Regions from separate parts of the Clostridium sp. CS1-1 genome, predicted to be linked through region 1. Evidence: a T-box and tRNA genes for the amino acid it is inferred to sense, from the RefSeq annotation. Region 1 holds a T-box; the other regions hold tRNA genes.
What was found. The T-box of region 1 lies ahead of asnS (asparagine--tRNA ligase). A T-box ahead of a tRNA ligase gene usually reads a tRNA of that ligase, here a tRNA-Asn.
Positions count from the first base shown of each region.

Region 2: it has a tRNA-Asn gene. The T-box ahead of asnS (asparagine--tRNA ligase) is inferred to sense a tRNA for this amino acid. The anticodon was not compared.
Region 3: it has a tRNA-Asn gene. The T-box ahead of asnS (asparagine--tRNA ligase) is inferred to sense a tRNA for this amino acid. The anticodon was not compared.
Region 4: it has a tRNA-Asn gene. The T-box ahead of asnS (asparagine--tRNA ligase) is inferred to sense a tRNA for this amino acid. The anticodon was not compared.

Region 1 covers NZ_CM148680.1:4,931,403-4,936,734, reverse strand. The annotation lists gene hydF ([FeFe] hydrogenase H-cluster maturation GTPase HydF) at 1-133, opposite strand, end outside; gene AC0N0V_RS23385 (TM1266 family iron-only hydrogenase system putative regulator) at 147-395, opposite strand; gene AC0N0V_RS23380 (alanyl-tRNA editing protein) at 740-1,459, shown strand; gene asnS (asparagine--tRNA ligase) at 1,606-2,997, opposite strand; T-box leader at 3,057-3,310, opposite strand; gene AC0N0V_RS23370 (methylated-DNA--[protein]-cysteine S-methyltransferase) at 3,349-3,846, opposite strand; gene adhE (bifunctional acetaldehyde-CoA/alcohol dehydrogenase) at 4,017-5,332, opposite strand, start outside.
Region 2 covers NZ_CM148680.1:4,822,680-4,828,011, forward strand. The annotation lists gene fusA (elongation factor G) at 106-2,199, opposite strand; tRNA gene AC0N0V_RS22850 (tRNA-Asn) at 2,447-2,521, opposite strand; rRNA gene rrf (5S ribosomal RNA) at 2,530-2,646, opposite strand; rRNA gene AC0N0V_RS22860 (23S ribosomal RNA) at 2,702-5,332, opposite strand, start outside.
Region 3 covers NZ_CM148680.1:441,049-446,380, reverse strand. The annotation lists gene AC0N0V_RS01960 (ABC transporter substrate-binding protein) at 1-1,455, opposite strand, end outside; tRNA gene AC0N0V_RS01955 (tRNA-Asn) at 1,779-1,853, opposite strand; rRNA gene rrf (5S ribosomal RNA) at 1,862-1,978, opposite strand; rRNA gene AC0N0V_RS01945 (23S ribosomal RNA) at 2,090-4,993, opposite strand.
Region 4 covers NZ_CM148680.1:553,236-558,567, reverse strand. The annotation lists gene surE (5'/3'-nucleotidase SurE) at 1-744, opposite strand, end outside; gene AC0N0V_RS02430 (small, acid-soluble spore protein, alpha/beta type) at 1,043-1,270, shown strand; gene namA (NADPH dehydrogenase NamA) at 1,365-2,387, opposite strand; tRNA gene AC0N0V_RS02420 (tRNA-Asn) at 2,532-2,606, opposite strand; rRNA gene rrf (5S ribosomal RNA) at 2,615-2,731, opposite strand; rRNA gene AC0N0V_RS02410 (23S ribosomal RNA) at 2,773-5,332, opposite strand, start outside.

The DNA of each region.
Region 1 (5,332 bases):
TAGTGGTTCCTGCAAAGTCTGAGACTAGAGCTATTTCTTGTCCAGTTAATGCATTAATTAAGCTTGATTTTCCGGCATTTCGTTTTCCAAATATAGCTATATGAAGTCTATTTGCTTTAGGTGTATCTTGCATTTTCATATCCCCTTTAATTATTTTTTGTTATTGCAGATTTTACATTTACTCCATCAATTTTTCCAAGCTTTCCAGTCATTGCGCTTATTTCATCTGAAGTTCCATCAACTATAAGAGAAATAACTGATATATTTTTTTCCTTATAAGGAATACCCATTCTACCAACAATTATATGAGCAAAAGAGTGTAATATATCATTAACTTTCAAAGCATTTTTAATATCTTCTATGACTATACCAACGACACCAATTCTTTTATCCATAAATAAAACACCTCCAAAATAAAAAAACTTTGGCAAAAGGCCAAAGGTAATGCTTAGGTTTCCTTTATCCTTTTTGCGTAGACGACTCCTTGCAATTAGATAATTAAAAAATAAGGTTCCAAAATCTAAAGTACCAGAGAATTCTAGTAAACCAGATTAATTAAGTTAATTATAGTGTATATTATTTGATACTGTCAAATGAGTATTATGCATATTTTAAGATTAATTGAATGAATCTTTTAATTATTTGTTTAATTGTGGAAATAAGTGCTATAATTAATATATGATGTGAAGGATTAAACCTCATACAAAAGTAGATAAATTATTTGATTGGAGGAATTTTTATGACTGAGTTACTTTACCAAAAGGATAGCTATTTAAAGGAGTTTGAAGCAAAAGTTATTGAGATTAATGAAGAGGAAAAGTACATAGAATTGGATAAGACTGCATTCTATCCTGCTGGTGGTGGACAAAAATGTGATTTTGGAGAACTATTTTCAATGGATAAAACCTTTAAGGTTATAAGTGTAAAGAAAAAAGGAGATAAGGTATTACATTATATAGAAGGAGAACTTCCTGCATTAGGTACCAATGTAAGTGGAAAAATAGATTGGGAGAATCGTTATAAATTTATGAGAACTCACACTGCTATGCATGCACTTTGTGGTGTAATTTGGAATGAATACAAAGGGGTTGTTACCGGAGGGGATATGGAACCTCTTAAAGGAAGAATGGACTTTGAATTAGATAATTATACTTTTGATAAAGCTTTTGTAGAGGAAGTAGAAATAAGAGTTAATGAGGAGATAAATAAGGATAGAAAAGTTAAGATAAATATACTCCCAAGAGAAGAAGCTTTTAAAATACCTGATTTGATTCGTACTAAAATAAACTTACTACCTGAGGGAATAACAGAAATAAGAACTGTTGAACTTGAAGGACTTGATTTGCAAGCTGATGGAGGAACTCATGTAGCTTCAACTAAGGAAGTAGGAAGGATTAAGCTTGTGGATTACAAGAGTAAAGGAAAAAATAATAAAAGAATTTATATGGAGATAGAGTAGAATTATTAAATAACTTTAATATATAATTTTAATAAAGTTCATATGCTTTTATAACTAATAGCTATTGTTTATTTAGTATAAAGAAAAATTGAAAAAACCCCTAATATAGTTTGATTATATTAGGGGATAAATTTTATATAATAATTTTAGAACTCAGCATAACCAGTAGTTCTTGGGAATGGAATAACATCTCTAATATTAGACATTCCTGTCATATACATAAGTATTCTTTCGAATCCAAGACCAAAACCTGAGTGCTTAGTTTCACCATATTTTCTTAATTCTAAATACCACCAGTAATCATTTTTATTAAGTCCCATTTCTTCTATTCTCTTTTCAAGAACGTCTAGTCTTTCTTCTCTTTGGCTTCCACCTACTATTTCACCTACGCCAGGCACAAGTAGGTCAGCAGCTGCAACAGTTTTTCCATCCTCATTTTGTCTCATATAAAACGCCTTTATATCTTTTGGATAATCTGTAACAAATATAGGTTTCTTAAATACCTGCTCTGTTAGGTATCTTTCATGTTCTGTTTGAAGATCAATACCCCATTCAACAGGATATTGGAACTCGTGTCCGGATTTCTTTAATATATCAACAGCTTCTGTGTATGAAATTCTACCAAAATCTGAAGTAACTACATTGTCTAGTCTTGCAAATAGCTCCTTATCTACAAATGAGTTAAAGAACTCCATTTCTTCAGGCGCATTTTCTCTTACGTATTTTATAACATACTTAACTAAATCTTCAGCTACATCCATATAGTCTTTTAATTCTGCGAATGCCATTTCAGGTTCAATCATCCAGAACTCAGCAGCGTGTCTTGCTGTATTAGAATTCTCTGCTCTAAATGTTGGTCCAAAAGTATAAACATTTCTAAATGCAAGAGCTAGAGTTTCAGCAGATAACTGACCACTTACAGTAAGATTAGTTTCTTTTCCAAAGAAGTCTTGTGAAAAATCTATGTTTCCCTTTTCATCCTTTGGGACGTTTTGCATATCAAGCGTAGTTAGTCTAAACATTTCACCAGCACCTTCACAATCGCTACCAGTGATTATTGGAGTGTTCACATACACAAACTCTCTCTCGTTAAAGAACTTGTGAACAGCATATGCTGCAAGAGAACGAACCCTAAAAACCGCAGAGAAAGTGTTGCTTCTAGGTCTTAAGTGAGCTATAGTTCTTAAGTATTCGAGAGTATGTCTTTTCTTTTGTAGAGGATAATCTGATGATGAATTTCCTTCTACTGTTAACTTAGTTGCTTTAATTTCAAAAGGTTGTTTTGAATCTGGAGTAAGTACAACAGTACCTTCTACTGCAAGTGTAGTGCTAATAGGAAGTTTAGTCATTTCTTTAAAGTTATCTAATTTATCCTCGAAAACTACTTGAACATTTTTAAAGAAGCTTCCATCATTTAATTCAATAAACCCAAATGTTTTAGAGTCTCTTACTGTTCTAACCCAACCTGAAAGTTTCACATCTTTATCTGCAAATTTTTCAGTTTCTCTGTAAAGTTGTTTTATTAATGTTAATTCCATGTTTTTTCTCCCTTCGGTATAATATTATTATATATCAAATAAAAAAAGCCTTTCATCCTCAAAGGGACGAAAGACTTAAGTTTCGCGGTACCACCCAATTTGTCAATATATGACCAACTTTAATAAACAAAGGATTTTTAACCTTTTGTTATCCAAATGTAAGGTTTTGGAGACCTCTAAGCCTACTTTCTATTAAAGATTTCGGTTAGAAACTCAGAGATGTTCTTCGATATAGCCTTAATTATTGGTCTTTCACCATCACCAATTCGCTTTGAATAAGTTCTATATTTACTCTTCTCGTCATAGTTTTTAAGTATTATAGTTTATTTTAAAATTATAATATTTTTAGAATTATATGTCAATAACATTGTTCTTTTGATTTAACGTTTTAAACTGTTTTTCGTGATTTAAGAGCCATTCCTTTCTCCAAAGACCACCGCCATATCCAATTAAGTCACCATTGCTACCAATAACCCTATGGCAAGGTATAATTATGCTTATCTTATTATTGTGATTGGCTCCACCTATTGCTCTTACTGCTTTCTTATTACCTATTGCTTCTGCTATATCTAGATATGAGCGAGTTTCGGCATAAGGAATATCTAAAAGTTTTCTCCATACCTTTTTTCTAAAGTCTGTTCCTTCAATTTGTAGATTTACTGTAAATTCTGTCCTAATTCCTCTAAAATATTCATCTATTTGATTAATACATTCTTTTAGGCATTCAGGGACATCAGTACTTTTAATATCTTCTTCTATAAAATCAAGTGATGTAATGCCTATAGCAGAGCCATTTATTTGTATAGTACCAATAGGAGATGAGTAATATGCTACAAATAGTTTATTCATAATTTATCACCTTAAATATATAAATTTTAATATATTAATAGTTTATAATAAACAAAATAAAGTTGTCTATAAGATTTATTAAGAAATTTATTATATGTGTTACATATTTAATTAAAACTAAACATAAGAGCTGAGATATTTCCTCAGCTCTTATGTTTAGTTTGCGGATTTTATTTTTCTTCTTTTGTAGCAGCAGCTTCCTTAAGTACATCTGCCTTATCGAAAATATTTATATACATTTGTTTAAGTTCGCTTATTAATGGATATCTTGGATTAGCTCCAGTACATTGATCATCAAAAGCTTGCTCTGACATATCATCTAGAGTAGCATAGAATTTTTGCTCTGTAACTCCAGCTTCTTTTATTGTCATTGGAAGATTTATTTTAGCTTTTAATTCATCTATAGCTTGTATTAATAATTCAACTTTTTCATCTTCAGTATTTCCACCGAGTTTAAGATAATCAGCTATTCTAGCATATCTAAACTTAGCATTTGGATACTTATATTGTGGGAATGCAGCTTGCTTTCTTGGATTATCCACTGCATTAAATCTTATAACTTCATTTATTAATAAACCATTTGCAACCCCATGTGGTATATGGTGAGCAGCACCTAATTTATGAGCCATTGAATGACATACTCCTAAGAATGCATTTGCAAATGCCATACCAGCTATAGTTGAGGCATGGGCCATTTTTTCTCTTGCTTTTATATTAGTTGTTCCTTCATTATAAGCTTGTGGCAAATATTTAAATATTAGTCTTATTGCTTCTAATGCTAGTCCATTAGAAAATTCTGAAGCAAGTACCGATACATAAGCCTCAATTGCATGAGTTAGAGCATCTATACCCGATGCAGAAGTTAATCCCCTTGGCATACCCATCATTAACTCAGCATCAACTATAGCCATATCTGGAGTTAGCTCGTAGTCAGCTAGCGGATATTTAGCTCCTGTCTTCTCATCAGTTATTACTGCGAAAGGAGTAACCTCTGAACCAGTACCAGCAGATGTTGCTACTGAAATCATCATAGCTTTTTCACCCATTTTAGGGAAGGTATAAACCCTTTTTCTTATATCCATAAATCTCATAGCAAGGTCTTCAAATTTCACCTCTGGATGTTCATACATTACCCACATAATTTTAGCAGCATCCATTGCTGAACCACCACCGACAGCTATAATAGTATCTGGATTATAGTTTAGTAGTTCCGAAGCACCTTTTTTAGCTGTTGCTAGAGTTGGATCTGGTTCTACATCTGTGAATATCTTGTAATCAACACCTATTTCATCAAGAACTCTTGTAACTTTATCACAATATCCTAATTCGTAAAGAACCTTATCGGTTACTATAAATGCCTTTTTCTTATTCATATCTTTTAATTCTCTTAATGCAACACCAAGGCTACCATATTTGAAGTAAACTTTTTCTGGGACTCTAAACCAAAGCATATTTTCTCTCCTTTCAGCAACACTTTTAATGTTTA
Region 2 (5,332 bases), 110 kb from region 1:
AATAATTCACATGTTTATTTTCTCTTATAATTTATTAAAATATGCAGAATATTATTCCAATAAAAAACTCCAATAGTACTTTACTATTGGAATTTTCACTAAACTTTATACCTCTTCTTTAATTTTTAGCCTTTTGGATTCTTCAATAACCTTACCAACTTCAGTAGGAGGAACTTCTTCATATCTTTCAAATTTCATTGTAAAGCTTCCTCTTGCTTGTGTCATAGATCTTAAATCCGTTGCATACTTAAACATTTCTGATTGTGGGGCTTCTGCTATTATTTTTTGTTTATCTGAACATGGCTCCATTCCTAGAACCCTACCTCTTTTCTTATTAATATCACCTATTATATCACCCATATAGTATTCTGGAACGATTATCTCAACATGCATAATCGGCTCTAATAATATCGGTTGAGCCTCTGTTAACCCTTTCTTGTAAGCTAGAGACGCTGCTACTTTAAATGCCATTTCAGACGAATCTACTGGATGATATGATCCATCATGCAATATAGCTTTCAGTCTTATAACAGGATATCCAGCCAATACTCCATGCTGTATACACTCTTTGAGCCCTTTCTCTACTGCCGGAATATACTGTCTTGGAACAACTCCACCAACAACTTGATCTACAAATTGTAACTCATCCTCTCCATCTACTCTAGGCTCAAACTTAATTTTTACATCACCATACTGTCCATGACCACCGGACTGTTTTTTATGTTTTCCTTGAACATCCACAACTTTTTTAATAGTTTCTCTATAAGGTATCTTTGGCGTTTGTAATATTACATCTGCACCAAACTTACTTTTTAATTTAGATGCAATTATATCAAGATGTGACTCTCCTAGGCCTGAAACTATGGTTTCAGCATTCTCTATATCTCTTGAAACTTTAAAAGTAGGGTCTTCTTCTAATAACTTATTTAACCCACTAGATATTTTATCTTCATCATTTTTAGACTTTGGCAGAACAGCCATTGATATAACAGGTTCTGGGAATTCGATATTTTCAAAAACTATTGGATTTGAAGCATCACATAAGGTATCTCCAGTACTTGTAAACTGTAACTTTGCTACAGCTCCTATATCACCAGCTATAATCTCACTTGTAGGTATTTGTTGCTTACCTCTTAAAAAATACATAGTACCAATCTTTTCATTCTTATCCTTACTAGCATTATATATAACAGAATCAGACTTAACTTTTCCAGTCACCACTCTGAAAAGTGACAGCTTCCCAACAAAAGGATCTGCTATTGTCTTGAATACAAATGCAGAAAAAGGAGAATTCTCATTTATTACTATATCAATATTACTGTTACTTTTTAAGTTTTTAGCCATAACTGGTAATGTGTTTTCTGGTGATGGGAAACACTCAACTATGTCTTCAAGTAGTGTTTCTATTCCAATTCCCTTTAAAGCTGATCCACACATTACTGGCGTAATCTCACCTTTAGCGCACCCGTTTATCAGTCCGTTGTATATTTCCTCATCACTTAATGTACCTTCACTAAAATACTTATCAAGTAGCACCTCATCAGTTTCAGCTACCGCCTCTACAATCATATTCTTACATTCATCAACTTTATCAATTAGTTCTAGTGGTATATCAGATTCCTTCATACTATTAGTCTTTTCATCAAATATCCTAGCTTTTCTTGAAATTATATTTATAACTCCCCTAAAACTTTCTTCAGTTCCTATAGGATATTGAACCGGTACTACTGATATTCCAAACCTTTCTTTCAAATCTGATAATACCTTGTCAAAGTTAGAGTTTTCTCTGTCTAATTTGTTAATGTACAATGACCTTGGTAACTTATACCTATTAACATATTGCCAGGCCTTTTCTGTACCTACTTGAATGCTAGATACCCCAGAAACAACAATCATAGATGTATCTGACGCTCTTAGTCCTTGTAAAACGTCACCGACAAAATCAAAATATCCAGGCATATCAACTAGATTTATTTTTGTATTATTCCACTCACATGGTAACGTTGAAGTTGATATAGATATTTTTCTCTTCTTTTCTTCTAAATCATAATCACTAACTGTGTTTCCTTCCTCAATTTTACCAAACCTATCTGTGGTTTTAGTATAGTACAATATTGATTCTGCTAAAGTAGTTTTTCCTGAACCGCTATGTCCAATTATACCTACATTCCTCAAATTTTTAGTTGTGTAGTTTTTCATAAGCAATTCCCCCTCACTTTTAGGTTAATTATATATTTCTACTTTAATTTAAAAAACCCTTTAGAATTTATTTAATTTTCTAAATAATTTGATTATATGTTTCCACTTATTTCTTATTTTATGCTTTCTCAAATGGAAATTATTAAAATTTTTTTCTACAGAATTTGCAAATAAAAAAACTAGCTACCTTAAGTAACTAGTTTCTACACATCTATACATAATTATATAATTTTATTCAAAATAAAAATGGCTCCGTGGAGAGGACTCGAACCTCCAACCCTTCGGTTAACAGCCGAATGCTCCGCCGTTGAGCTACCACGGAATATTTTAACCTAGCAGCGACCTACTCTTCCACACAGTCTCCCGTGCAGTACCATCGGCACTGTGAAGCTTAACCATCGTGTTCGGAATGGGAACGGGTGTAGCCTTCACGTCATAACCACTAGATTATATTTAATTTATCAAGAGAATTTTGTTCTCTCAAAATTGCACAGTGATATATTAGGTCAAGCCCTCGACCTATTAGTATCAGTCAGCTGAACATGTTACCATGCTTACACCTCTGACCTATCAACCTTGTGTTCTTCAAGGGGTCTTACTAGCTTACGCTATGGGAAATCTTATCTTGAGGTGGGCTTCACGCTTAGATGCTTTCAGCGTTTATCCCGTCCCGACATAGCTACCCAGCTGTGCTCCTGGCGGAACAACTGGTGCACCAGAGGTCAGTCCATCCCGGTCCTCTCGTACTAAGGACAGCTCCTCTCAAATTTCCTACGCCCGCGACGGATAGGGACCGAACTGTCTCACGACGTTCTGAACCCAGCTCGCGTGCCGCTTTAATGGGCGAACAGCCCAACCCTTGGGACCTACTTCAGCCCCAGGATGCGACGAGCCGACATCGAGGTGCCAAACCTCCCCGTCGATGTGGACTCTTGGGGGAGATCAGCCTGTTATCCCCGAGGTAGCTTTTATCCGTTGAGCGATGGCCCTCCCACGAGGTACCACCGGATCACTAAGCCCGACTTTCGTCCCTGCTCCACTTGTTTGTGTCGCAGTCAGGCTCCCTTCTGCCTTTGCACTCTACGAACGATTTCCAACCGTTCTGAGGGAACCTTTGGGCGCCTCCGTTACTTTTTAGGAGGCGACCGCCCCAGTCAAACTGCCCACCTAACAATGTCCCGTGACCAGATTCATGGCCGCCGGTTAGAATCCCAGTACTGTCAGGGTGGTATCCCAAGGACGACTCCACAAAGGCTGACGCCTCTGCTTCGCAGTCTCCCACCTATCCTGTACAGACAATACCGAGACTCAATGCTAAGCTACAGTAAAGCTCTACGGGGTCTTTCCGTCCAATCGCGGGTAGCGAGCATCTTCACTCGCAATACAATTTCGCCGGATTTGTTGTCGAGACAGTGCCCAAGTCATTACGCCATTCGTGCGGGTCGGAACTTACCCGACAAGGAATTTCGCTACCTTAGGACCGTTATAGTTACGGCCGCCGTTTACTGGGGCTTAAGTTCACACCTTCGCTTGCGCTAAGTGTTCCCCTTAACCTTCCAGCACCGGGCAGGCGTCAGCCCCTATACATCAGCTTTCGCTTTAGCAGAGACCTGTGTTTTTGCTAAACAGTTGCTTGGGCCTATTCTCTGCGACCACCTTGCGGTGGCACCCCTTCTCCCGAAGTTACGGGGTCAATTTGCCGAGTTCCTTGACAACAATTCTTCCGCTGGTCTTAGGATTCTCTCCTCACCTACCTGTGTCGGTTTGCGGTACGGGCACCAGTTCACTCCATAGAGACTTTTCTTGGCAGCGTGGAATCAGATACTTCGCCCAAAAGGGCTCCCCGTAACACCTCAGCATTAACTAGACGGATTTGCCTATCTAGTCTGCCTAAGTGCTTAGACGCACATCCAATAGTGCGCACATCCTATCCTCCTGCGTCATCCCATTTGTAATAACGCAAACTGGTGGTATCGGAATATCAACCGATTGTCCATCACCTACGCCTTTCGGCCTCGGCTTAGGTCCCGACTAACCCTGAGCGGACGAGCCTTCCTCAGGAAACCTTAGGTTTTCGACCAATAAGATTCTCACTTATTTCTCGCTACTTATGCCAGCATACTCACTCCTGTACAGTCCACCGCTCCTTACGGTACGACTTCAACCCATACAGGAAGCTCCTCTACCACTGATACTTACGTATCAATCCATAGCTTCGGTGGTAAGTTTTAGCCCCGAACATCTTCGGCGCAGGATCTCTCGACTAGTGAGCTATTACGCACTCTTTAAATGAGTGGCTGCTTCTAAGCCAACATCCTAGTTGTCTTAGAAATCCCACATCCTTTTCCACTTAACTTACACTTTGGGACCTTAGCTGATGGTCTGGGCTGTTTCCCTTTTGACCACGGATCTTATCATTCGTAGTCTGACTGCTTTGATTCAAGTATATGGCATTCGGAGTTTGATAGGGTTCAGTAACTGTTGTCAGCCCCTAGCCCATTCAGTGCTCTACCTCCACTACTCATTCAAAACGCTAGCCCTAAAGCTATTTCGAGGAGAACCAGCTATCTCCGAGTTCGATTGGAATTTCTCCGCTATCCACAGCTCATCCCATGGTTTTTCAACACCAATGTGGTTCGGTCCTCCACGGAATTTTACTTCCGCTTCAACCTGTCCATGGATAGGTCACCCGGTTTCGGGTCTACGACATGCAACTTTTTGCCCTATTCAGACTCGGTTTCCCTTCGGCTACGTATCTTAAATACTTAACCTTGCTACACATCGTAACTCGCTGGCTCGTTCTACAAAAAGCACGTCGTCGCAGGTAAAACTGCTTCGACTGATTGTGGACACACGGTTTCAGGTTCTATTTCACTCCCCTTCCGGGGTTCTTTTCACCTTTCCCTCACGGTACTGCTTCACTATCGGTCACCAGTTAGTATTTAGCCTTGGGAGGTGGTCCTCCCTGCTTCCCACAAGGTTTCACGTGTCTCGTGGTACTCTGGATCAGATCTAGAAGTTTTCATTTTCATCTACAGGGCTGTTACCTTCTATGGCGGAGCCTTCCAGCTCTCTTCAATTAATTCCTACTTCCTTTTATGATCTGTCCGCAACCCCAGGAACAAGTTCCTGG
Region 3 (5,332 bases), 560 kb from region 1:
AAGTATTGAACAGGAATTATGCGCTAAATTATTTATAAATGAACTGTAAGGGTACTTTAAAACTATTTTTAAAGTATTAGTTCCTGTGACAACTATTCCAGATACTTCATTGCTAATTCCTTTATAAAATTCATCTTCGCCTTCTATCATAGATAGAAACCATCTATTTATAGAATTTAACTGTTTACTTAGTAATCTTTCAAAAGAGAATTTAACATCCTGTGCGGTAATAACTCTTCCATTATGAAATTTAGCATCTTTTCTTAAATAGAAATTCCAAGTAATATTATCATTTTCTAAGTACCAGTTCCTAGCTATTGCTCCTATTACTTCTGTACCAACTCCAAACTGAACTAATCCAATATTAATTTGTGATAAAATGTTAGAACTATTTATATCTCCTGATATAGCGGGATCAAAAGACGGTATTGGAGAAGCTGGCATTGAAAATTCTATTCTGTCCGCTTTACTCCTATCTAGGTTAACCTTAGATAATTCACTTAAGTTATTTATAGTATATTTTAAAGCCATCAACGAAGCTTTTTGTCTCTCTGCATTTATTGAAATATTTTCATTAAGTGACTTTACAGCTTCAGAAACGTTAACAAGCTCATTGATCACTGTTACCATGTATTGATTCTTATCAGCTTGTTCCTTTACAGCACCTTTTATTTGATTAGATATATCCTTTGTTATTTTAATAGAATTCATGACATCGTCTATAACGCTACTAGCATCTTCAGCTGTCTTCATGCTATTGATTACCTTATCTATTCCTTCGCTTATTATTGTTAAAGTGTCTTCGTTAACTTTAGTAATTTCAGTAATTATATTATCTATTTCATCTGCTGAATTTGAACTATTCTCTGCTAACTTTTTCACTTCAGCAGCTACTACCGAAAAACCCTTACCAGCTTCACCAGCTCTTGCAGCTTCAATATTAGCATTTAACGACAATAGATGAGTGGTCTTCGCTATTCCTTTTATTGTATCTACGATTCCCTTTATTTTTGATGATTTACCCATTAATTCTTCTAATACATCTTTCATATTATTAACTGTATCATATACAGAATTAATACTGGTAACTACCTCATCAAAAGATTTCTGTCCATTTTGTGCCTTATTCATGGTATTTTCAATAACATTCATTGTTTCATCGACACTTGCGTTAACTTCCTCTGAGAAAGCACCCACTGTTGATGATACACTAACAGTTTTATTTATGTGTTGACTATGTTTTTCCATTTCCATGTTAATATCTTTTACAGAGTTTAAAAGAGTCTTTGTTACCTCTAAAGCATCTTCTGCTTCTTTAACAATCCTAGAACTAATAATGTTTTGATACATTTGATTATTTAACATCTTTGCTAATTCATGGCTTTCATTGGCACCTACTATCTCTTTAGAACTTAAATTCCCCTGTTTCTTATCCTCTTTCTTCATAAAAAGCATATTCATCCCCACTTTTCTTGTACAATAATTGCACTAATTGTTACTCATTTGGTATTAATTAAACCTTACATTTCCCCTTGTTTGTTGATTATTTCTATTTAAATTTGTATTACTTAATAAAGCATAAAAAACTACCGCTAGGTAGTCTCAATCTTACAAATTATTAAACAATTAATTATAGACACTATCTAATGTGGCCATATCTTCAATTTGATAGTATATTAATTTTCACTAAGTTTTTCAAACATATTATTATATAGCTAAAAAGACTACCCAATCTGGCAGTCTTAAATTCAAAACAATTTACTTATTCAAAATAAAAATGGCTCCGCGAAGAGGGCTCGAACCTCCAACAACTCGGTTAACAGCCGAGTGCTCTACCATTGAGCTATCGCGGAATATTTTAACCTGGCAACGACCTACTCTTCCACACAGTCTCCCGTGCAGTACCATCGGCACTGTAAAGCTTAACCTTCGTGTTCGGAATGGGAACGGGTGTAGCCTTTACGTCATAATCACCAGATGTTGATTTGTCAAAATCTATGATTTTGGTAACAAATCAGTACTCCTCAGCTCTGCTGAGTGAGTTTCCTTTGAGAATTTTGTTCTCTCAAAATTGCACAGTGATATTTTTTAGGTCAAGCCCTCGACCTATTAGTATCAGTCAGCTGAACATGTTACCATGCTTACACCTCTGACCTATCAACCTTGTGTTCTTCAAGGGGTCTTACTAGCTTACGCTATGGGAAATCTTATCTTGAGGTGGGCTTCACGCTTAGATGCTTTCAGCGTTTATCCCGTCCCGACATAGCTACCCAGCTGTGCTCCTGGCGGAACAACTGGTGCACCAGAGGTCAGTCCATCCCGGTCCTCTCGTACTAAGGACAGCTCCTCTCAAATTTCCTACGCCCGCGACGGATAGGGACCGAACTGTCTCACGACGTTCTGAACCCAGCTCGCGTGCCGCTTTAATGGGCGAACAGCCCAACCCTTGGGACCTACTTCAGCCCCAGGATGCGACGAGCCGACATCGAGGTGCCAAACCTCCCCGTCGATGTGGACTCTTGGGGGAGATCAGCCTGTTATCCCCGAGGTAGCTTTTATCCGTTGAGCGATGGCCCTCCCACGAGGTACCACCGGATCACTAAGCCCGACTTTCGTCCCTGCTCCACTTGTTTGTGTCGCAGTCAGGCTCCCTTCTGCCTTTGCACTCTACGAACGATTTCCAACCGTTCTGAGGGAACCTTTGGGCGCCTCCGTTACTTTTTAGGAGGCGACCGCCCCAGTCAAACTGCCCACCTAACAATGTCCCGTGACCAGATTCATGGCCGCCGGTTAGAATCCCAGTACTGTCAGGGTGGTATCCCAAGGACGACTCCACAAAGGCTGACGCCTCTGCTTCGCAGTCTCCCACCTATCCTGTACAGACAATACCGAGACTCAATGCTAAGCTGCAGTAAAGCTCTACGGGGTCTTTCCGTCCAATCGCGGGTAGCGAGCATCTTCACTCGCAATACAATTTCGCCGGATTTGTTGTCGAGACAGTGCCCAAGTCATTACGCCATTCGTGCGGGTCGGAACTTACCCGACAAGGAATTTCGCTACCTTAGGACCGTTATAGTTACGGCCGCCGTTTACTGGGGCTTAAGTTCACACCTTCGCTTGCGCTAAGTGTTCCCCTTAACCTTCCAGCACCGGGCAGGCGTCAGCCCCTATACATCAGCTTTCGCTTTAGCAGAGACCTGTGTTTTTGCTAAACAGTTGCTTGGGCCTATTCTCTGCGACCACCTTGCGGTGGCACCCCTTCTCCCGAAGTTACGGGGTCAATTTGCCGAGTTCCTTGACAACAATTCTTCCGCTGGTCTTAGGATTCTCTCCTCACCTACCTGTGTCGGTTTGCGGTACGGGCACCAGTTCACTCCATAGAGACTTTTCTTGGCAGCGTGGAATCAGATACTTCGCCCAAAAGGGCTCCCCGTAACACCTCAGCATTGACTAGACGGATTTGCCTATCTAGTCTGCCTAAGTGCTTAGACGCACATCCAATAGTGCGCACATCTTATCCTCCTGCGTCATCCCATTTGTAATAACGCAAACTGGTGGTATCGGAATATCAACCGATTGTCCATCACCTACGCCTTTCGGCCTCGGCTTAGGTCCCGACTAACCCTGAGCGGACGAGCCTTCCTCAGGAAACCTTAGGTTTTCGACCAATAAGATTCTCACTTATTTCTCGCTACTTATGCCAGCATACTCACTCCTGTACAGTCCACCGCTCCTTACGGTACGACTTCAACCCATACAGGAAGCTCCTCTACCACTGATACTTACGTATCAATCCATAGCTTCGGTGGTAAGTTTTAGCCCCGAACATCTTCGGCGCAGGATCTCTCGACTAGTGAGCTATTACGCACTCTTTAAATGAGTGGCTGCTTCTAAGCCAACATCCTAGTTGTCTTAGAAATCCCACATCCTTTTCCACTTAACTTACACTTTGGGACCTTAGCTGATGGTCTGGGCTGTTTCCCTTTTGACCACGGATCTTATCATTCGTAGTCTGACTGCTTTGATTCAAGTATATGGCATTCGGAGTTTGATAGGGTTCAGTAACTGTTGTCAGCCCCTAGCCCATTCAGTGCTCTACCTCCACTACTCATTCAAAACGCTAGCCCTAAAGCTATTTCGAGGAGAACCAGCTATCTCCGAGTTCGATTGGAATTTCTCCGCTATCCACAGCTCATCCCATGGTTTTTCAACACCAATGTGGTTCGGTCCTCCACGGAATTTTACTTCCGCTTCAACCTGTCCATGGATAGGTCACCCGGTTTCGGGTCTACGACATGCAACTTTTTGCCCTATTCAGACTCGGTTTCCCTTCGGCTACGTATCTTAAATACTTAACCTTGCTACACATCGTAACTCGCTGGCTCGTTCTACAAAAAGCACGTCGTCGCAGGTAAAACTGCTTCGACTGATTGTGGACACACGGTTTCAGGTTCTATTTCACTCCCCTTCCGGGGTTCTTTTCACCTTTCCCTCACGGTACTGCTTCACTATCGGTCACCAGTTAGTATTTAGCCTTGGGAGGTGGTCCTCCCTGCTTCCCACAAGGTTTCACGTGTCTCGTGGTACTCTGGATCAGATCTGACTGTTATTCTTTTTACCTACAGGGCTGTTACCTTCTATGGCGGAGCCTTCCAGCTCTCTTCAATTAAGAAATCACAGTATTTAATGATCTGTCCGCAACCCCAGGAACAAGTTCCTGGTTTGGGCTCTTTCCCTTTCGCTCGCCGCTACTTAGGAAATCGATTTTTCTTTCTCTTCCTCCGGGTACTTAGATGTTTCAGTTCCCCGGGTATACCTCTATAAACCTATGAATTCAGTTTACAGTACATAGCGTTAGCTATGTGGGTTGCCCCATTCGGAAATCTCCGGATCGCAGGCTATTTGCGCCTACCCGAAGCTTATCGCAGCTTATCGCGTCCTTCATCGGCTACTGGTGCCAAGGCATTCACCATGCGCCCTTTGTAGCTTGACCTAGTTGACCGAAAATTGCTATAAGTTTCGCATTTCTGCGTCAGGCCTCTCTTTCAGATGCTCATTTACCATAAGTAAACTCCGCTCTTCACTCGAGTCCTTCCTTGAACTGCTTGCTTCTATCAATTTTCTAGTTTTAGTTCATAAATCTACAAAGGTTTGTTATTTATACTTTCATATAAACAATTATACCTTTAGCTTTACTTTGTTTATGTTAAATAACTTTCATCATTTAACGCTTATCACTGTGCAATTTTCAAAGAACATTTTGCTACCACCTTAGTGTTAGCTTTATTTGAGGTTTTAATCCCTCAAAATTAAACAGAGTGTAAACCAGAAT
Region 4 (5,332 bases), 670 kb from region 1:
CTTACTTACATCATTTAATATCTTAAAATTAGTTAAGTCATAGTGTAATGGGGTTAGGGTAACGTAATCTCTCTTTATATAATAGATGTCCGTATCCTCATAATCTAATTCATTCATCGTTCCTTTTAATTCATAAGTTTTATCATTATTCTCTCCAATTTTTTCTACAAAGTAGTTATCATACATTTTGCTTCCTATCTTACAAACTCTAATTCCTTTTATTTTATCCTCAGGAATTAATGGAACATTCAAATTTAACACCACATCATCTTTATCATATTTATCTTTAGCTATAGATAATACCTTTGATGCATATCTTGCCGATATAGTATACTCTTCAAAGTCTTCTGTCACATCTGTTGATACAGCCATAGATGGTATCTTGTAAATTGCAGCCTCAATAGCAGCTGATACAGTTCCAGAGTAAATAACATCTATGCCTAAGTTAAATCCATTATTTACTCCTGATATCACCATATCTACTTTCCCTTCTGCTAATTTATCAATTCCTACTCTTACACAATCTGCAGGTGTTCCACTAACGCTGTATGCCTTTGATTTTATACCAGCAATTTGTACCTCCTTAACCAGAAGAGGTTCATAAATAGTTATTGAGTGTCCACAAGCACTTCTTTGGTTGCTTGGGGCTGCAATAACTAATTCATACTCTTTTTCAAGTTCTTTAGCTAAAGCATGTAAGCCTTTAGCATCTATTCCATCGTCGTTTGTCAGTAATAGTTTCATGCCAATCCTCCATTATTACATTATTACATTTTCTAACTTAGTATTATTATAGCTTTATTTTATAAATTTATTATTTAAAAAATAAAGTTTACACTTAATTACTATATATCAAAACACTTACTTAAATTCATTCTTAATTAAAAACTGTAAAAAGTATAATAGAATATAAATAGTACTAGTACGAAAAATACTTATATAGGTTAACTTTCTTTAAGTTTAGAAACCTAAGTTAATGTATTATATTATTCTTTAAATAGTTTATTCGTAATCTTAATTTATGAGAGGTGGCTAATATAATATGAATAATAAATTCGAAAGTAAGACTTCCATTGTAGCAAAAGAAACAGCTAAAACGAAAACAGAACTTGCAAATGAATTGGGAATTCCTATACCTAAAAGTGGGTATTGGGGTGATATGCCTTCTAAAGTATGTGGTACTGTAGGTGGTGCAATAGGAGGTAATTTTACTAAATCAGCTGTACAAATCTTCGAAAAAAATTTAGCAGAAAAGTATAAAAATAAATAAAACTACTAGAACAGACTTTTCAAATATTCTTGGAAATCTCTCATATTAATTGAGAGATTTCCATTAATTATTGCCAATTGGGTTTACTTACAGTCTATTTTTTACTTCTTTCATATTGAATAGGCCAGTTAACCTTATCCCCTAACTCTTCAGATGCTTCTAGCGCCCAATAAGGATTTCTAAGAAGCTCCCTTCCTAAAAACACCAAGTCAGCTCTATAATTCTGTAAAATTTCCTCACACATTGTTGCACTTGTAATTAGTCCACCTGCTATTACAGGTATTTTAGTTTCTTGTCTAATTGTTTCCGCATATTTAATTTGGTATCCTGGGTAAACATTTATTCTAGTTGATACTACTGCTCCTGAACTTACATTTATTAAATCAACACCTTCATCTTTAACTAAATTTATAATCTTAGCTAAATCCATGTCATGATTTCCTTCTTCTACGTAATCTTCTGCAGAAACTCTCACTATCAAAGGTTTTTCTTCAGGCCAAACTTCTCTAACAGCTCTAATTGTCTCTATTAAGAACTTTGCTCTATTCTCTAGACTTCCGCCGTATTCATCATTTCTTTTATTAGAAAGTGGAGATAAAAATTCATTTATTAAGTATCCATGTGCTGCATGTATCTCTATAACATCAAATCCTGCAGAGTCTGCTCTCTCAGCACCTTTCTTGAATGCGTTGACTACTGTTTTTATATCTTCCTGTGTCATCTCGACAGGAACTCTATAGTTATCACTATACGCTATAGCACTTGGAGCAATTATTTGCTCTGACGGTGCTTCACATTTTCTTCCTGCATGACCTAGTTGTATTCCTATTTTTGCACCATGCTTTTTAACCTCATCTACAATTTCCTTTAAGCCATCTACATGAGAATCACTCCATATTCCTAAATCCTTGTCTGTTATTCTTCCACGGGGTTCAATTCCAGTTGCCTCCAATATTATTAATCCAACCCCACCAATAGCCCTTGTGGCATAGTGTACAAAATGCCAGGAGTTGGGATTTCCTTCACTATCAGCACTATACATACACATAGGTGGCATTACAATTCTATTTTTTAATTCCATGTCCTTTATTTGGATTGTTGAGAATAGCTTTGACATAATCAAAAACCTCCAATTTATATTTTCGCACAAAATATATTATTACCATTTACTAAATAATAATATATTTAAAGAAATAAAAAAAGACTACTTATTTAAAAGTAGTCCTTTATATAAACATATTTTATTATTCAAAAATAAAAATGGCTCCGCGAAGAGGGCTCGAACCTCCAACAACTCGGTTAACAGCCGAGTGCTCTACCATTGAGCTATCGCGGAATATTTTGACCTGGCAACGACCTACTCTTCCACACAGTCTCCCGTGCAGTACCATCGGCACTGTAAAGCTTAACCTTCGTGTTCGGAATGGGAACGGGTGTAGCCTTTACGTCATAATTACCAGATTGAAAGAATTATTCTTTCAAAATTGCACAGTGATATTTTTTAGGTCAAGCCCTCGACCTATTAGTATCAGTCAGCTGAACATGTTACCATGCTTACACCTCTGACCTATCAACCTTGTGTTCTTCAAGGGGTCTTACTAGCTTACGCTATGGGAAATCTTATCTTGAGGTGGGCTTCACGCTTAGATGCTTTCAGCGTTTATCCCGTCCCGACATAGCTACCCAGCTGTGCTCCTGGCGGAACAACTGGTGCACCAGAGGTCAGTCCATCCCGGTCCTCTCGTACTAAGGACAGCTCCTCTCAAATTTCCTACGCCCGCGACGGATAGGGACCGAACTGTCTCACGACGTTCTGAACCCAGCTCGCGTGCCGCTTTAATGGGCGAACAGCCCAACCCTTGGGACCTACTTCAGCCCCAGGATGCGACGAGCCGACATCGAGGTGCCAAACCTCCCCGTCGATGTGGACTCTTGGGGGAGATCAGCCTGTTATCCCCGAGGTAGCTTTTATCCGTTGAGCGATGGCCCTCCCACGAGGTACCACCGGATCACTAAGCCCGACTTTCGTCCCTGCTCCACTTGTTTGTGTCGCAGTCAGGCTCCCTTCTGCCTTTGCACTCTACGAACGATTTCCAACCGTTCTGAGGGAACCTTTGGGCGCCTCCGTTACTTTTTAGGAGGCGACCGCCCCAGTCAAACTGCCCACCTAACAATGTCCCGTGACCAGATTCATGGCCACCGGTTAGAATCCCAGTACTGTCAGGGTGGTATCCCAAGGACGACTCCACAAAGGCTGACGCCTCTGCTTCGCAGTCTCCCACCTATCCTGTACAGACAATACCGAGACTCAATGCTAAGCTACAGTAAAGCTCTACGGGGTCTTTCCGTCCAATCGCGGGTAGCGAGCATCTTCACTCGCAATACAATTTCGCCGGATTTGTTGTCGAGACAGTGCCCAAGTCATTACGCCATTCGTGCGGGTCGGAACTTACCCGACAAGGAATTTCGCTACCTTAGGACCGTTATAGTTACGGCCGCCGTTTACTGGGGCTTAAGTTCACACCTTCGCTTGCGCTAAGTGTTCCCCTTAACCTTCCAGCACCGGGCAGGCGTCAGCCCCTATACATCAGCTTTCGCTTTAGCAGAGACCTGTGTTTTTGCTAAACAGTTGCTTGGGCCTATTCTCTGCGACCACCTTGCGGTGGCACCCCTTCTCCCGAAGTTACGGGGTCAATTTGCCGAGTTCCTTGACAACAATTCTTCCGCTGGTCTTAGGATTCTCTCCTCACCTACCTGTGTCGGTTTGCGGTACGGGCACCAGTTCACTCCATAGAGACTTTTCTTGGCAGCGTGGAATCAGATACTTCGCCCAAAAGGGCTCCCCGTAACACCTCAGCATTAACTAGACGGATTTGCCTATCTAGTCTGCCTAAGTGCTTAGACGCACATCCAATAGTGCGCACATCTTATCCTCCTGCGTCATCCCATTTGTAATAACGCAAACTGGTGGTATCGGAATATCAACCGATTGTCCATCACCTACGCCTTTCGGCCTCGGCTTAGGTCCCGACTAACCCTGAGCGGACGAGCCTTCCTCAGGAAACCTTAGGTTTTCGACCAATAAGATTCTCACTTATTTCTCGCTACTTATGCCAGCATACTCACTCCTGTACAGTCCACCGCTCCTTACGGTACGACTTCAACCCATACAGGAAGCTCCTCTACCACTCACCTTACGGTGAATCCATAGCTTCGGTGGTAAGTTTTAGCCCCGAACATCTTCGGCGCAGGATCTCTCGACTAGTGAGCTATTACGCACTCTTTAAATGAGTGGCTGCTTCTAAGCCAACATCCTAGTTGTCTTAGAAATCCCACATCCTTTTCCACTTAACTTACACTTTGGGACCTTAGCTGATGGTCTGGGCTGTTTCCCTTTTGACCACGGATCTTATCATTCGTAGTCTGACTGCTTTGATTCAAGTATATGGCATTCGGAGTTTGATAGGGTTCAGTAACTGTTGTCAGCCCCTAGCCCATTCAGTGCTCTACCTCCACTACTCATTCAAAACGCTAGCCCTAAAGCTATTTCGAGGAGAACCAGCTATCTCCGAGTTCGATTGGAATTTCTCCGCTATCCACAGCTCATCCCATGGTTTTTCAACACCAATGTGGTTCGGTCCTCCACGGAATTTTACTTCCGCTTCAACCTGTCCATGGATAGGTCACCCGGTTTCGGGTCTACGACATGCAACTTTTTGCCCTATTCAGACTCGGTTTCCCTTCGGCTACGTATCTTAAATACTTAACCTTGCTACACATCGTAACTCGCTGGCTCGTTCTACAAAAAGCACGTCGTCGCAGGTAAAACTGCTTCGACTGATTGTGGACACACGGTTTCAGGTTCTATTTCACTCCCCTTCCGGGGTTCTTTTCACCTTTCCCTCACGGTACTGCTTCACTATCGGTCACCAGTTAGTATTTAGCCTTGGGAGGTGGTCCTCCCTGCTTCCCACAAGGTTTCACGTGTCTCGTGGTACTCTGGATCAGATCTGACTGTTATTCTTTTTACCTACAGGGCTGTTACCTTCTATGGCGGAGCCT